DNA from 3 places in the Promicromonospora noduliphila genome. Region 2 is predicted to be linked to each of the others. Evidence: predicted binding sites of a transcription regulator. Region 2 holds the regulator's gene; each other region holds the start of a gene.
What was found. Region 2 encodes HrcA, which represses chaperone genes, less so after heat shock. Its sites were predicted from a motif close to TTNGCACTCGNNNNNNNCGAGTGCNAA; they were not measured.
Positions count from the first base shown of each region.

Region 1: a site for HrcA is predicted at 2,727-2,753, ahead of groES (co-chaperone GroES). Genes of this name have one in related genera too.
Region 3: a site for HrcA is predicted at 2,008-2,034, ahead of AC0QU1_RS17980 (Hsp20/alpha crystallin family protein). Genes of this name have one in related genera too.

Region 1 covers NZ_CM167806.1:922,139-927,431, reverse strand. Annotated here, with positions in the region: gene guaB (IMP dehydrogenase) at 1-424, opposite strand, end outside; gene AC0QU1_RS04045 (MerR family transcriptional regulator) at 492-1,706, opposite strand; gene AC0QU1_RS04040 (WhiB family transcriptional regulator) at 1,898-2,185, shown strand; gene groES (co-chaperone GroES) at 2,251-2,547, opposite strand; gene AC0QU1_RS04030 (class I SAM-dependent methyltransferase) at 2,880-4,148, shown strand; gene AC0QU1_RS04025 (glutamate--cysteine ligase) at 4,145-5,293, shown strand, end outside.
Region 2 covers NZ_CM167806.1:4,474,901-4,480,193, forward strand. Annotated here, with positions in the region: gene AC0QU1_RS19620 (16S rRNA (uracil(1498)-N(3))-methyltransferase) at 1-511, opposite strand, end outside; gene dnaJ (molecular chaperone DnaJ) at 522-1,643, opposite strand; gene hrcA (heat-inducible transcriptional repressor HrcA) at 1,696-2,715, opposite strand; gene AC0QU1_RS19635 (hypothetical protein) at 3,115-3,300, shown strand; gene AC0QU1_RS19640 (ATP-binding protein) at 3,378-5,293, shown strand, end outside.
Region 3 covers NZ_CM167806.1:4,100,114-4,105,406, forward strand. Annotated here, with positions in the region: gene AC0QU1_RS17970 (carbohydrate ABC transporter permease) at 1-645, opposite strand, end outside; gene AC0QU1_RS17975 (sugar ABC transporter substrate-binding protein) at 682-1,908, opposite strand; gene AC0QU1_RS17980 (Hsp20/alpha crystallin family protein) at 2,129-2,581, shown strand; gene AC0QU1_RS17985 (TetR/AcrR family transcriptional regulator) at 2,833-3,534, shown strand; gene AC0QU1_RS17990 (class I SAM-dependent methyltransferase) at 3,531-4,364, shown strand; gene AC0QU1_RS17995 (DUF418 domain-containing protein) at 4,352-5,293, opposite strand, start outside.

The DNA of each region.
Region 1 (5,293 bases), 2.5 Mb from region 2:
TGACCATGCCGATCAGCTTGTTCTCGGCGTCGACCACCGGGAAGCCGGAGATCCGGAACTGGCCCGCGAGGGTGTCGAGCTCCTCGAGCGTGGCGTCCGGGCCGATCGTGACGGGGTTGGTGATGATGCCGGTCTGCGTCCGCTTCACGAGGTCCACCTGGTAGGCCTGGTCCTCGATCGACAGGTTGCGGTGCAGCACGCCCAGGCCACCCTGGCGCGCCATCGCGATGGCCATCGCCGACTCGGTGACCGTGTCCATCGCCGCGGACAGCAGCGGGACCTTGAGCGAGATCTCCCGCGTCAGGCGAGACGTCGTGTCGATGTCCGACGGCGCGAGGTCGGAGTAACCAGGCAGCAGCAGGACGTCGTCATAGGTGAGCCCGAGAAAACCGAACGGGTCGGCCGGCGAGGTCTGGTCCGTCATGCAGCAAGTCTACGGCCGGTGCGGCCACAGATCTCGGCCGGGGCGTGGTACCGGCCAGAGGCGTGCGTCACCTCGCCTTGATGACGGCGAGCACCTCGTGCAGCAGCCCGGTGAACGAGCGCACCCGCTGCACCGTCGGCCCGAACGGCAGGTCCGTCGCGGCGGCGTCGGCCCGCAGGCCCACGAAGATCGGCAGCTCCGGGTAGCTCTCGTTCACCGCGTGCACGACGTCGAGGTCGGGCTTGTTCTGCGTGGTGGCCAGCACCACCGCCGTCGGGCGGACCATCGTGACCAGCTCGACCGAGCGGTGGGTGCTCGCGGGGCCGGTGACGATCCGCGCCATCGAGCCCTGCGCCGCCAGGGCCGCTGCGAGCGCGTGCGCCGAGAGCGGCACCACCTCGTCAGGCGCGGCGAAGACCAGCACGATCTTGCGCATCCGGCTCGGGTGGTTGGCCGGCGGGCCGCCGGCCTCGACCACCGCCCGCTCGAACTCCTCGGTGTAGTGACGCAGCGCGCGCAGCGCCGCCGTCGCGAGCACCACCTCGGGCATCTCGCCGGGGCCCGCGAGGACCGTCCGCTCGGACAGCCGCAGCCAGGCCGGCTCCACGAGCTCGGTCCACCAGGTGGCGGGGTCGCCGTCGGGGCCCAGCGCGAGGAGGTTGTCGCAGGCGGTCCTGCTGTACGCCAGGGCGGCGTCGACCAGGGCGGACACCCGGCCCGACGTCGGCGCGGGGGACGTGGCCGACCGCGGCCCCGACCCGGCGGGGGCGGCTGGCTCGCGTCCGACCGCGCCGCCGGGCAGGGCCCGCAGGTGCCCGCGGCCGCGCGGCTCGTCCTTCCGTTCGCCGCCCGACGCCGGACGCGCCGGGTCGTCCTGCTTGCCCGCGGCCGGCGCCTCGATGGTGCCAAGGAACTTCTCGGTGAACTCGGGCGCCCCGTCTCCCGGCTCACCCTCCACCTGCACCGTGGGCAGCGCCGGGGCGCTCCGGGTGGCGACCTCCAGCTCCGCGTCCCCTGCCTCGACGGCGGCGCGGGCGGCGTCGACCGGCGCCACGCCCTCGAGGGTCAGCCGGCGCATGACGAGCAGCCTGGCGACGTCGTCCGGGGTGTAGCGGCGGTGCGATCCAGCCGTGCGGCCCGACGGGCCGAGCCCGTACCGGCGGTCCCAGGTACGCAGGGTCGCCGGTGCGACCCCGAGGCGTCTGGCCACCGCAGCGACGGCCAGTCCGGGGCTGGAAGTACGTGACCCGCCCGAGTTCTGGGCGGGTCGCGAAGATGTCATGGTCTCGATTCTGCCGACCGGACCCTCTCCGCGCCACTGCGAAAACCGGCGTGCCGCCGATCTCGGTCGATTTCGGTTCACAGCGGAACAAATCCGGTCAGTACTGACGCGCTTGGGGCTGACCCGTTTCGGGTCGCATGACGAAAAACTGCCCCTTGAACAACTTCTGCACAACTTGTAAGTTGTTCGCCATGACGGAGATCTCGAGGCTTCCCGGTCCGGTGATGGAGCTGTGGGAATGGCAGTACCAGGGCGCTTGCCGCGACGCGGACGACACTCTGTTCTTCCACCCCGAGGGTGAGCGGGGGTCGACCCGGCGCCGGCGCGCCGAGGCCGCCAAGGCGATCTGCCGCTCCTGCCCTGTGATGATGCAGTGCCGCGAGCAGTCGCTCCGCGTGCGCGAGCCGTACGGCGTGTGGGGTGGGCTCAGCGAGGACGAGCGGTCGGCGATCCTCGCCGGCAAGTCGGTCTCCGCCTGACGACACGATGAGGGCCCCGCACCGTGTGGTGCGGGGCCCTCATTACTACCTGGCGTGGGCTGGAGTCAGCTCACGACCACGGCGAGGACGTCGCGGGCCGAGAGCACCAGGTACTCCTCGCCCGCGTACTTGACCTCGGTGCCGCCGTACTTGGAGTAGATCACCTTGTCACCGACGGCGACGTCCAGCGGCACACGGTTGCCGTTGTCGTCGATGCGGCCCTGACCGACGGCCAGAACCTCGCCCTCCTGGGGCTTCTCCTTCGCGGTGTCCGGGATGACCAGGCCGGAAGCGGTCGTGGTCTCGGCCTCGAGAGCCTTGACGACGATCCGGTCCTCGAGCGGCTTGATGGGGACCGACACGTCGGACCTCCTCTTTCGTGAGCGGATCAGAGATCGGCTGCTTGGTTGACTGAGTGGCTCGAACGTTCGACGGTCCGCCGTCGTCGCGGGTGCCGGCGGGCACGAACGTCTGGGTCCTCCGCCACGGGCCCCGGCGACCGGGATCCACGGCGGTGAACAACCCCAAATCTAGGTCGGCGCTAGCACTCGGTCAAGGCGAGTGCCAACGGGGCGGGGCAGCTCACACACCGCCCGGCCGCCGCACCACCCACACCCCGGGATCTCGTCATCTCTACGAAAAGGTTGCGTCGCGCTACTCGCCATGACCAGGACAAACGTGGAAAGATCTTCCCATGGATGCGGCGATTCTAAGCAAACTGCTCAGCCCCGAAGGCTGGGCGCTGCTTGGCTCCCTCCCACCGTACGACGAGCGGGACGCGATGAAGACCGTCACGGCGCTGCGCGCCAGGGGCGTCTCGGCGGACCTCGCGGCCGCCGTCGTGACCCAGTCCCGGCTGCGCGCCAGGGCCCGGGACAAGTTCGGTGACTTCGCGGACGGGATGCTGTTCACGGCGGACGGTCTGGAGCAGGCCACCCGGCTCGTCGTCGCCGCACTGCACGCCCGCCGCTATCTCGAGGCGGGAGTCACCGCCGTCGCCGACCTGACCTGCGGTATCGGCGCCGACTCGCTCGCCTTCGCCGGGACGGGGCTCCGCGTCGTCGCCACCGACCTGGACGAGTGCACCGCCGCCATCGCGCAGTGGAACCTGCGCCACTTCCCCGAGGCGGAGGTGCGGCAGGCCGACGGCCTCACGCTGGACCTGCGTGCGGAGGGGATCGAGGGCGTCTACGCCGACCCGGCCCGCCGCGTGCGCGGCGGCGCGGGCGGCCAGAGCCGCCGCATCTTCGACCCCCGGGCCTACGAGCCCCCGCTCGACGCCGTCTGGGCGCTGCGCGAGGCGGTGCCGGCGGTCGGCATCAAGGTGGGCCCCGGCATCGCGCACGACGGGCTACCCGACGACGCGGAGACCCAGTGGGTCTCCGTCGACGGCGACGTGGTCGAGGCCGGCCTCTGGTTCGGTCCGCTCGCACCGGACGGCCCCGGCCGCTCGGCGCTCGTGCTGCGCACCTTCACGGACGACGACGGCAAGGAGCACACCCTCAGCCGCACCGTCCGGGGCGACGGCGGCGACCCGGACGTCGGCGGCGTCGGCCAGTACCTCTACGAGCCCGACGGGGCGGTCATCCGTGCCGGCCTCGTGGGCCAGGCCGCGGCCGAGCTGGGCGGACGCCTCGTGGACCCGACGATCGCGTACATCACCACGGACGACCGCGCCGACCTGCCGTCGGCCCGGCCCGCCGAGCCCGCCGGCGCGCAGGCTCCGATCGCCACCGGATACCGGGTGCTCGACACGATGCCGTTCGGCCTCAAGCGGCTCAAGTCCTACCTGCGCGACCGGAACGTCGGGCGCATCACGATCAAGAAGCGGGGCACCGCCGTCGTGCCCGAACAACTTCGCAAGCAGCTCGTGCTCACCGGGACCGAGGAGGCGACGATCGTGCTCACACGCGTGGCAGGCAGCCAACAGGTACTTCTCGTCGAACCCCTGGGAGCCGCATGAGCTCGCCGGCGCGGCTCAGCTTCGGCGAATCCCCACGCTCGACCGTGGGCCTCGAGTGGGAGATCGGGCTCGTCGAGCCCAGCACCGCCGAACTGTCCCAGGCCGGGCCGGAGGTGCTCGACGCCCTCGCGCGCGACGCCGGCAATCCGCAGGGCGGCGACGCCGACGGCTATCCCCCGCACGTCACCGGCGAGTTCATGAAGAACACCATCGAGCTGGTGACCGGCGTCTGCCGCACGGTCGCCGACGCGGGCCGGGATCTCACGCGCACGATCGAGCGGGTGCGGACGGTGACCGACCCGCTGGGCCTCGACCTCATGGGCGGCGGCACGCACCCGTTCGCGCGCGCCGCCGACCAGGAGATCGGCGACAAGGCGCGCTACGCGCGCATCCGCGAGCGCACCGGGGTGTGGGGCGCGCAGCTCATCATCTGGGGGCTGCACGTGCACGTCGGGATCGAGCACCGCGACAAGGCGCTGCCGCTGATGCGCGGCATGCTGCCCTACTTTCCGCACCTGCAGGCGCTGTCGGCCGGGTCGCCGTACTGGGCGGGCCAGCACACGGGGTACGCCTCGAACCGGTCGCTGCTGTTCCAGCAGATCCCGAGCGCCGGGCTGCCCGTCGCCTTCGAGACGTGGCAGGAGCTCGAGGCGTACGCGGGCGACCTGCTGCACGTCGGCGCCGTCGAGGGGTTCAACGAGGTGCACTGGGACATCCGCCCCTCGCCGACGCTCGGCACGCTGGAGGTCCGGGTGTGCGACGGACCGACCAACCTGACGGAGGCCCTCACGCTCGGGGCGCTCGTGCACTGCCTGGTGGAGCACCTGTCCACGCAGCTCGACCAGGGCCGGACCCTGCCCGCGCTGCCGCCGTGGTTCGTGGCCGAGAACAAGTTCCGCTCGGCGCGCTACGGCCTGGACGCCACCATCATCCTGGACGCCGACGGCAACCAGGGGTCGGTCGTCGACTCGATCGCCAAGCTGATGGTCGAGCTCGAACCCGTCGCGGAGCGGCTGGGCTGCGCCGCGGAGCTGGCCGGGGTGCGGGACATCGTCCGCGCCGGGCCCTCCTACCGGCGGCAGCAGGTGGTGGCGGCGGCGCACGACGGCGACCTGGTGCCCGTGGTGCGCTCGATGGTGGAGGAG
Region 2 (5,293 bases):
CGCGCGCCCGGGCCGCGAGCTGCTTGGTCGTGAGCGGCAGCTCGACGTCGGGGATGCGCGCCCGGCGGGCCTGCTTCGTCGCGGCCCGCACGGTGCTGACCCAGCGCGCCCGCGACTTCGCCGCCCGGTCCCCGCGCCAGACGACCACCGACCGCTCGGCCTGCCACGGGATGATCGCGTCCACGCCGGTCTCGGTGGCCGCCTCGATCGCGAGCTCGTCGCGGTCGCCCTTGGCGAGGGCCTGGACGAGCGTCACGACGACGGCGGGCGCCGGCTCGACCTCCACGTCCTCGACACGCAAGTGCACCTGAGCGCCGTCGACCGACTCGACGACCGTGCGCAGGCGGAAGCCCGCGCCGTCGACGACGTCGATCCGCTCGCCGGGGCCGCGCCGCTGGACGACGCCGGCGTGCCGGCCCTCCGCGCCGTCGAGCACGTACACGGACCCCGCCGCGTACCCGGACAGCGGATGGGCGCTGGACGCCTCCGCGAGAAAGACTGGCGCGCTCATCGGTGGGCGGTCAGCGCCCGCTGAGCTTGTCGCGCAGGCGCGAGAACACGCCCCCGTGGACCGAGGCGAGCCGCGGCTCCGGCCGCTCCTCGCCCCGCAGGGCGGCGAGCTGCTGCATCAGCGCCGTCTGCGCCTCGTCGAGGCCGGTGGGCACCTGGACCTCGATGTGCACGTTGAGGTCGCCGCGCCCCGCGGAGTGCAGGTGCCCCACGCCGAGGCCCTTGAGCGTGATGACCTGGCCGGGCTGTGTGCCGGGGCGCAGGTCGATCTCCTGGAGCCCGTCCAGCGTGTCGAGCTCGAGGACGGTGCCGAGCGCCGCGGCCGTCATCGGCACCTGGAGGGTGCAGTGCAGCTCGTCGCCGCGGCGCACGAACGTGTCGTGCGCGCGCTCCCGGATCTCGACGTACAGGTCCCCGGCGGGGCCGCCGCCGGGGCCCACCTCGCCCTGCGCGGAGAGCTTGATGCGGGTGCCGGTGTCGACGCCGGCGGGCACGTTCACCGAGATGGTGCGGCGCGAGCGCACGCGGCCCTCGCCGGAGCAGTCGGTGCACGGCTCGGGGATCACGGTGCCGAAGCCGCCGCAGGCCGAGCACGGCTGGTTGGTCATGACCTGGCCGAGGAACGAGCGCGCGACCCGCTGCACGGAGCCCCGGCCCTGACAGACGTCGCAGGTGCGGGCCGACGTGCCCGGCCGTGCGCCGTCGCCGCCGCAGGTGTTGCACACCACGGCGGTGTCGACCTGGATCTCCCGCTTGGCGCCGAAGACCGCCTCGGACAGCTCCAGGTCGAGCCGCACGAGCGCGTCGTTGCCGCGCCGCGCGCGCGGGACCGGGCCGGTGGGCTGCCCGCCGCCGAAGAAGGTCTCGAAGATGTCCTGGAACCCGAAGCCCGCGCCGAACCCGCCGCCCGCGCCGCCGCCGGGCGAGGTGGGGTCGACGCCCATGTCGTACTGCTGGCGCTTGTCGGGGTTGGACAGCACCTCGTACGCGCGCGCGACGTCCTTGAACCGGTCCCCGCCCGCCTCGCCGGCCACGTCCGGGTGCAGCTCGCGAGCCAGCTTGCGGTATGCCTTCTTGATCTGCTCGGGTGAGGCGTCGCGCGGAACACCGAGAATCTCGTAGTAGTCGGTCACAGGTCTCTCTTCGCGGGGAGGTGTGTGGGGAATGGTTCGTGGGCGGGGGAAGTCAGCTCGGCAGCACCCGCGACAGGTAGCGCGCCACGGCACGCACCGCGGCGATGGTGCCCGGGTAGTCCATGCGGGTGGGGCCGATCGAGCTCAGGATGGCCACAGAGTCGCCGTCGGACGAGCCGTAGCCGGACGTGACGACGGAGGTCTCCGCCAGGCCCGCCAGCCGGTTCTCGTGGCCGATGCTCACCGTCACGCCGGCGTCGTCGGTCATCTCGGTGAGGAGGCCGAGCAGGACCACCTGCTCCTCCAGCGCCTCGAGCACGGGCCGCAGGCCCTGCTCGAACCGCATGCCGGACCGCGCGAGGTTGGCCTGGCCGGTCAGCACGATCCGCTCCTCGCTCTCCTCCGCGAGCGCGGTCGTGACGACCTCGGCCACCGCGGCCGCCAGGGGCTTGTGCTCCTCCGGCATGGCCGCTGCGACCTGGGCGAACGAGTCGCCGATCTCGGTGAGGCGGCGGCCGGCGGCCGCCGCGTTGAGGCGGGCGCGCAGCTCGCCGAGCGTGCCGTCGTCCAGGTCGACCGGCACGTCGAGGAACCGCTGCTCCACCCGCCCCGTGTCGGTGATGACGACAACGAGGAGCCGCCCCTCCGCCGTCGGCACGAGCTCCAGGTGCCGCAGGCCGGACCGGCGCAGCGAGGGGTACTGCACCACGGCGACCTGGCCCGTGAGCTGGGCGATGAGCCGCCCGGCGCGCGCCACGACGTCGTCGAGGTCGACGGCCTCGGACAGGAACGTCTCGATCGCCCGCCGCTGCGGCGCGCTCAGCGGGCGCACCTCGGCGAGCTGGTCCACGAACAGGCGGTAGCCCTTGTCGGTGGGGATGCGCCCCGCCGACGTGTGCGGCTGGGCGATGAGCCCGGCCTCCTCGAGGGCCGCCATGTCGTTGCGGACGGTGGCAGGGGAGACGCCGAGCCGGTGCCGCTCCGTGAGTATGCGCGACCCGACGGGTTCGCGTGTCCGGACGTAGTCCTCCACGATCGCCCGCAGGACATCGAGCCTTCGTTCCTCGCTCACCGCGCTCACCTCCGTCCCCAGGTTGAACGTCCGGGACGTGCACCCGGGTTCCGGCCGTTCACCGACACTGCCTCCAGCACTCTCGCCGACCGAGTGCCAATCCTACGCGGCACACGCGAGCGGCCAACCCCCCGACCCGCCGCGCGCACGGTCCCGGGGTGCCGGACCCGCAGGTCAGCCCCGTGACCCGTGGTTGTGACACGTTCGCGAAGGGCTGAGCCGACGGGCCTGACAACTGTCCCGCCGACCGGCGCTTAGGGCAATGCCTTAGGTACCTCGGACCCGCCGGTCGGACCGGCAGCCAAAGATGCGGCGACCGCCCGATCCGCGCGGGGTACCTCACGCACGAGGGTGGAACCACCGCCGGCGAGGGGCCGGCCGCACCCAGGAGGCACCACGATGTTCGGCTTTTCGGACTACGCCGAGTACCGCAGGAACGAGCAGGAGCTCGACCGCCGGACGGAGCAGACCCGCCGGGCGCGCGAGCAGCAGGAGACCGCCCGGCGCCAGGAGGCCGCACGGCACGCCGCCGAGCGCGCCGCACGCGCCAAGGCGGCCGACGCCGTCCGGCCGCGCATCGCCTGAGCCGCGCCGGAACGGCCGTGGCGAACAGCGAACCGGTACCAGGACCGGCACCAGGACCGGCATGGGACGATGAGCCCATGCCGGTCCCCCGCGCCCGCCTCGTGGGCCGAGCCCGTGAGCTCGGCGAGCTCATGGCCGCCCTCGACGACGTCCGCTCGGGCGCCGGCCGCACCATCGTGATCGCCGGCGAGGCCGGCATCGGCAAGACGCGTCTGGTCGACGAGCTGACGTCCCGGGCGGACGGCGTGCTGGTCCTGGCCGGGCAGTGCGCCGACTCCGGCTCGGGACCCGTGCCGTACGCCGCGACGGCCGGCCTGCTCGCCGGGATCGTGGCGACGCTCGGCCCCGACGCCACGGTCGAGGCCGCCGGCCCGGCGGCCGCCGCCCTGTCCGCGGTCACGCCGCAGCTCGTGGCCCCCTCGCCCGACGCGGGCGCCGACCGCCTCCCCGAGGTCCTCACCGACCTGCTCGCCCGCACCGCCGCCGACCGTCCGGTCGTCGCCGTCGTCGAGGACCTGCACTGGTCCGACGACGTCACGCGGGCCCTGGCCGTGCGCCTCGCGCGCGCCGCGCTGCCCGGCCTGCTCCTGGTCCTGACCTACCGCAGCGACGACGTCGACCGCAGCCATCCCCTCCGGGCCGTGGCGGCGGAGCTCGACCGCGCACGGCTGGCCACCCGGCTCGACCTGCGCCGGCTCGGCCCGGAGGAGGTCCGCGAGATGGCGCGGGACCTGCTGCTCGCGGAGTCCTCCGGGCCGGCGGCCCCCGGCCTCGCCGGGCTCGGCCCCGCCGACGAGCTCGCCGACGACATCGCCGATCTGGCCGAGCGCAGCGAGGGCGTCCCGTTCTACGTGGAGGAGCTGGTCGGCTTCCTCGGCACCGACCTGCCGGACTCCCTGCGCGACATCCTCCTGCTGCGCTACTGGAACCTGAGCCGTGCGGCGCAGGCGCTGTGCCGCGTCGTCGCGGCGGCGGGCCCGCGGGTGTGGCACGACGTGCTGGACGACGTCCTGGCCGACGACGCCTCGGGCGCGCGCCCCGGCGTCGGCGCGGAGCCGGAGGAGACGGCGCGCGAGGCGGTGGACGCGCAGGTGCTGGTCACCACCGACGTCGGGTACGCGTTCCGGCACGCGCTCGTGCAGGAGGCCGTGTACGCGGAGCTGCTGCCCGGCGAGCGCAGGCGGCTGCACGCCGCGTACGCCCGCGCGCTCGAGACGGCGCTGACCACCCGCACCCGCTCGGTCGCCAAGCTGTCCCGCATCGCCGACCACTGGTGGCGCGCCGGTGTGCTGGACAAGGCCTTGGCCGCCGCCGTCGCCGGGCACGCGGCGGCGTCGACCGCGGCGGCGTCCACGGCCGTGACCCTGGGCGAGCGGGCGCTCGAGCTGTGGGACCAGGTGCCCGACGCCGAACGCGTGGCCGGCCTGCCGCACCACGAGCTGCTGCGCGCCGTCGCCGGGTCGCTGCTGGACTCGACGCGCGTGGACCGCGCCCTGGCCGTCGTGCACCAGGCCCTCGACGAGTGGCCCGACGACGACCCCGTCGGCCAGGCCAGGGCCCTGGCCGACGCCGCGCTCATCGCGGGCCGGGCCGGGTCCTTGGACGGTCCTGAGCTCTACGAGCGGGCGCTGCGCCTGGTGCCGCCGGGCCTCGACGACACCGTGCGGGCCCAGGTGCTGGTGCTGCGGGCCCGGCGCGCCATGCTCGACGGGCACTGCGCCGAGGCCATCGTGGCCGCCACGGAGGCGTACGACACCGCGACCGCAGTCGGGAGCGCCGAGCTCGCCTCGGTGGCGCTCAACCTGCGCGGCGTCAGCCGGTTCCAGCTCGGCGACCAGGACGGCCTGGCCGAGATCGACCGCGGCCGCGAGGTCGCCGGCGACAACTGGCACGGCCTGCGGCAGTACTACATCAACGGGTCCGACGCCCGGCTGACAGCGGGGCGCTGGGACGAGGCCGCCGCCATCGCCGCGGAGGGGGTGGAGATGGCGCA
Region 3 (5,293 bases), 370 kb from region 2:
CGCCGCCTCGTGCAGCTCGGCCGGCACACCCCGCAGGCTGGAGGACAGGATGGTCGCCGTGAACGGCAGCCCCGCCCAGATGTTCACCCCGATCACCGCCCAGATCGCGAGCGACGGCTCCGAGAGCCAGGCGGGCCCCTCGATCCCGAACAGACCCAGCACCTGGTTGAACGCGCCGTCCTCCTGGAGGATCCACCGCCACGTCGTCGCGGTGACCACCAGGGGGATGAGCCAGGACACCAGGATCACCGACGGCATCCACCGGTGGCCCGGGAAGCGGCGCTCGAAGTAGAGGGCGAGGGCCATCCCGCCCGCGAGCTGCCCGGCGAGCGAGAACACCGTGACGAGCACGGTGTTCCGCAGCGCCACCGAGAACAGCGGCGACGACAGCACGCCCGCGAAGTTGTCGAACCCGACGAACGGTGCGCTGCCGCTGATGAACGTGGCGGCGGTGAAGTCCGACATGCTCATGACCACGCCGTACCCGAGCGGGTAGGCGAAGAACACCGCCATGAAGACGAACGCGGGGGCCAGCAGCCACAGGTACCCGCGCCGCACCCGCCGGCCGAGGCCGGCGCGCCGACGGCGTCCGGCCGGCGCGACGGTGGGGGTGCGCTGCGCCGCCACCGCCGTGTCCGCGGTCATGACGTGCCCGGCCGTGAGATCTCGTACGCCATCCGGCTACTCCGACGCCGCACGCCGCAGGGCTTCCTCGGCCGACAGGTCACCGACGACGGCGTACTGGATGGCGTTGGCCAGCCGGGTGCTCGTCGTCTGCCACTCGCCACCGAGCTCGCCGCCCTGGTTGTACGCGTCCTCGACCGCCGACGTGAACGCCTCGACCGCGGGGACGTCGGCCTCCCACTGGGTGCCCACCGCGAGCCGGGCCGGGATGTAGTACTGGACCTCCGCCACCTCGAGCTGGTTCTCCGCGGCGAGGCGGCACTCGAGGATCTCGGCGGCCGCGGCCTGGCGCACCGGGTCTGTGACGGGGATCGTCCACTCGGAGGCGGTGATCGCCTGCCGGGACTCGCCGCCGTCGGCCGTGGGGTACGGAGCGAAGCCGGGCACCGCCTGCCCGTCCTCCGGCATGGCGGCCCACGGGCCGTTGACCGACATCGCCGCGGCGCCCGAGTCGTACTGGTCCTGGAAGTCCCAGCCCCAGTTGACCATCTCGGGCGACATGCTGCCGTCCGCGACGAGGTCCTTGTAGAGCTGGACGGCCGCGATCGTGCCGGGCGACTCGAAGTCGCCGGGGTCGCCGCCCGCGCTCAGGATGAAGCCGAGCAGGAAGAACGACGCGGCGCCGTCGGAGTTGCCGGGCAGGGCGATGCCGTACCGGTCGTCGGTGGTGAGCTCTGCGGCCTGGGCGCGGAGCTCGTCGAACGTGGTGGGTGGCGTGTCCACGAGCGAGGTGTCGTACTGCAGCGCGCCCACCTCGACGTGCGAGGCGAGCCCGTACAGCGTGCCGTCGTACCTGCCCATCTCCGCCGTCGAGTCCGCGAGGTCCTCCGGCGCGAGCCCGTACGACGCGAGATCGGTGAGGATGCCACCCTCGGCGTACTGCGGCAGGTCGCTGGAGGGCACCATGAGCAGGTCCGGCAGGCCGCCGGAGGCGCCGGCCTGCAGCACGAGCGTGCCGAACTCGGCGCTGGGGTAGGCCTCGGCCTTGATCGTCGCACCGATCTCCTCGGCGCAGGCGCTGAGCTGGTCCTGGTTCACCGTCATGAACGGTTCGTACGGGACGCCGGACCACATCGTGAGCTCGAGCCCCTCGAAGTCGGCGGGATCGACGTCGGCGTCCGGCGAGGCGGAGCCGCCGGTGACGCACGACGTCAGGGCGAGGGCGGCGAGGACGGCAGCGCCGGTGGCGCTGATCCGGGCGAGGGACCGGCGGGATGAAGCCATCTTGCTCTCCTTGCAGGGCGTGAATTTCCGCCATCCTGAAGGCGTCGCGTTTCGTTGCGCCTCGCGCGGGGTAACGGGAGAGTTACTACACGATGCGTGCTAGCACTCTTGGGTCGAGAGTGCTAAAACTGGTGGTGTAGCCGGACGGCGGTCCCGGCCGCCGTCGAGCGCCGCGGTCCTGGAGGGACCAGGGCCGCATCGTCGTAGGAGGTGATGCGCGATGGCTACCTACTGGGACCCGTTCCAGGAGATGGACCGGCTGTTCAGCTCGTTCGTCGGCAACGCACGACAGTCCGGCCTGCCGATGGACCTGTTCCGCACGGGCGACCACTACGTCCTGTCCATGGACCTTCCCGGCGTCGACCCGGGCACCATCGACGTCTCGGTCGAGGACCGGACGCTCACCGTGCGCGCCGAACGCACGCAGCGTTCGGGCGACGACGCGCAGTGGCTGGTCCGCGAGCGTCCCACGGGCACGTTCGCCCGGCAGCTCACCGTCGGCCGCGGGCTCGCGCTCGACAGCATCTCCGCCTCGTACGCCGACGGCGTACTCTCGCTGACGATCCCGGTCAGCGAGGATGCCAAGCCCCGCAGGATCGAGGTCGCGCACACCGCCGGCTCGACCGCCATCGGCCAGGGCTCGGCCGAGAGCCGGCAGACCATCGAGTCCTGACCACCGCTCGCTGCTACTGGCGGCTCCCCAAGGACACGACAGGCCCGGGGCGTCACGGCCATCTGGCCGTGATGCCCCGGTGCTCTGTCCGGCCACGCGTTCACTACCGCCGTCCCCCTGACAGCTCCCCCACACAACGCGCAGCACAAAGCCTCGACGTGCCCCAGCTCGGCGGACGCCGCTGACAGCACCCACCCGCGGAGCGGCATGAGCCTTGCCAAGCGACTGAGCGCCTGCTTAGTATGTTGAGCATGCGCTCAGTCACTCCCGACGACCCGGACGACATCTCCGCGGAGGACCTGTCGACCCGGGCCAGGATCCGCAACGTCGCCGTCGCGCACTTCGTCCGCGACGGCTTCGCGAAGGCGAGCACGCGGGCGATCGCCGCCGACGCCGGGGTGAGCATCGGCCTGGTCTTTCACCACTTCGGGAACAAGGCCGGGCTGCGCGCCGCGTGCGACGAGTACGTCCTGCGGACGACGACGAGGCGGGCCGGTGCGGCGGGCCGCCCCGAGATGATGCAGGGCCTGCTCGGCGAGTACCTGGCCAGCCCGGGCGACTACCAGCTCTTGGTGCAGTACCTGGGCCGCGCGATCCAGGAGGACTCCCCCCTGGCCACGACGGTGGTGGACGCCCTGGTGGCCGAGTCCGAGGCGGCGTTCCGGGCCGGATTCGCCGACGGCACCATGCGTCCGTCGTCGGACCCCCGCGCCCAAGCCGTCCTGGGGATCCTCCTGAGCCTGGCCGTGCTGACCATGCCGCCGGCCCTGGCGCGCGCCCTCGGTCACGAGGCCTTCGGACCGGAGGTCCTGCGCCGCCTGTCCGTGCCGACGATGGAGCTGTTCACCCACGGGCTCTACACCGACGACGCGCTGCTCAAGAACGCCGAAAAAGCATGGGCGCAAGCCGAAGAACGAGCGGAAGAACGAGCAGAAGAAGGCGGAGACGCATGAGCATCACCCTTCCGGAACTGACCCCCACCCAAGAGAGTCTGTTTATTACCCTCGGCATCGCGGCGCTCGACAGCCGCCTGCCGCAGCCGTTCCTCGGCGACCCGATGGCCCAGGAGATCCTGACGGCCACCGGGTACGAGCCGAAGTTCGCCCTGTTCAAGGGCGACCGGGGCGACCCGGAGGTCCAGACCTTCTCCGGCGCCATGCGGGCCAAGAGCGAGGACCGGGTGGTGGAGCGCTTCATCGCCGCCCACCCGGACGCGGTGGTGCTGGACCTGGGCACCGGGCTGGACACGCGGGCGTTCCGGGTCGACCCTCCGCCCACGGTGGACTGGTACGACATCGACTTCCCCGTGGTCATCGACCTGCGCCGGCAGCTCGTACCGGCGCGGGAAGGGGTGCACCTCGTGTCGGCGGACCTGGCCGAGCCCGGCTGGCTGGACGGCATCCCGGCCGACCGGCCCGCCATGATCGTCCACAACGGCCTGGTGCCGTTCCTCTCCCAGGCCGACCACGCGGCGCTGCTGCGCCGGCTGGTCGCCCACTTCCCCAGCGGGGAGATAGCCCACAACAGCTACACCCGACTCGCCGTCTGGACGTTCAAGCGCTTCTACGCTCCCGTGCCCGGTATCGGGTTCGACAACCCGCGCGCGCCCGAGCGCTGGGTGCCGGGCCTGAAGCTGGTCGAGGAGATCTTCAACGTCCGCCAGCCCGAGGTGGCCCAGCTCGCGAAGAAGTCACCGGCCTGGCGGTGGATGCTGCGCACGATCGCACGCAGCGACGTCCTGTCCCGCCACCTCGAGGCAGCGGTACTCCGCTACCGCTTCTGACCCCCGCTGAACGCCTGGGTTCGCGAGCCGTAGGTCATGCGGCGCAACAGCCACTCTGCCGGACCCTGCCGGAAGCCCGCACGACGCTGCAGCTCGGCCAGCAGGACCGTGACGAGCCAGACACCGAGGCCGAGACCGACCGCCTGGGCATCGGTCAGGCTCGACCCCAGGCCGAGGGCGTACGGCGGAACGATGATCGCCCAGGCCACCGACTGCAGCAGGTACGACGTCATGGAGCGCTGTCCGGTGGCCGCCAACGCCGTCACCACCGGTCCGGCCGAGCCACCGGGCCGTTCGCCGATCCGTCGGCTGACCAGGGTGATCGCCGCCGCGTACCCGAATCCGCCGGCGTACCCGGTCAGCAGGTGCAGCCACGAGACCCACAGGTCCCCGGCCTGGCCCGGCTGCCAGGCCTCGACGTCGACCAGTGCGGACGGAACGCCGCCGAGCACACCCAGCCCGATGCCGCCGTAGGCCACCTTGCGCAGCAGGGCGACGTGGTCGCCCGGGTTCTCCAGCAGCCGGCGGCGCGCCGCCCAGATGCCGACCAGGAACGGGAAGACCGAGATCATGATGAGCAGCGGTACGAACGCCGGGAGGATCGCGATCCGCACGATCGCGTCCGTCAGCGGATCGGTGATCGGCTCGCCGCTGCTCGCCGACGCGAACAGCGCCTCGCTGAGCACGGTGTAGGCCGCGCTGCCCAGGACCATCCAGACCAGGGCGTGCGTGAGCAGCTTCCGGTCGCCGAACCGGACCGCCACGACGTAGACGACGGCGATCACCCCGTACACCGCGATCACGTCGCCGAAGAACAGCAGCGCCGTGTGGGCGACGCCGATCGCGACCAGGCACCATCCGCGACGGCGCAGCAGGCTCCGGATCGCGGGCCACTGGATCCCGGCTGCCTCGCGGCGGTGGTACATCCG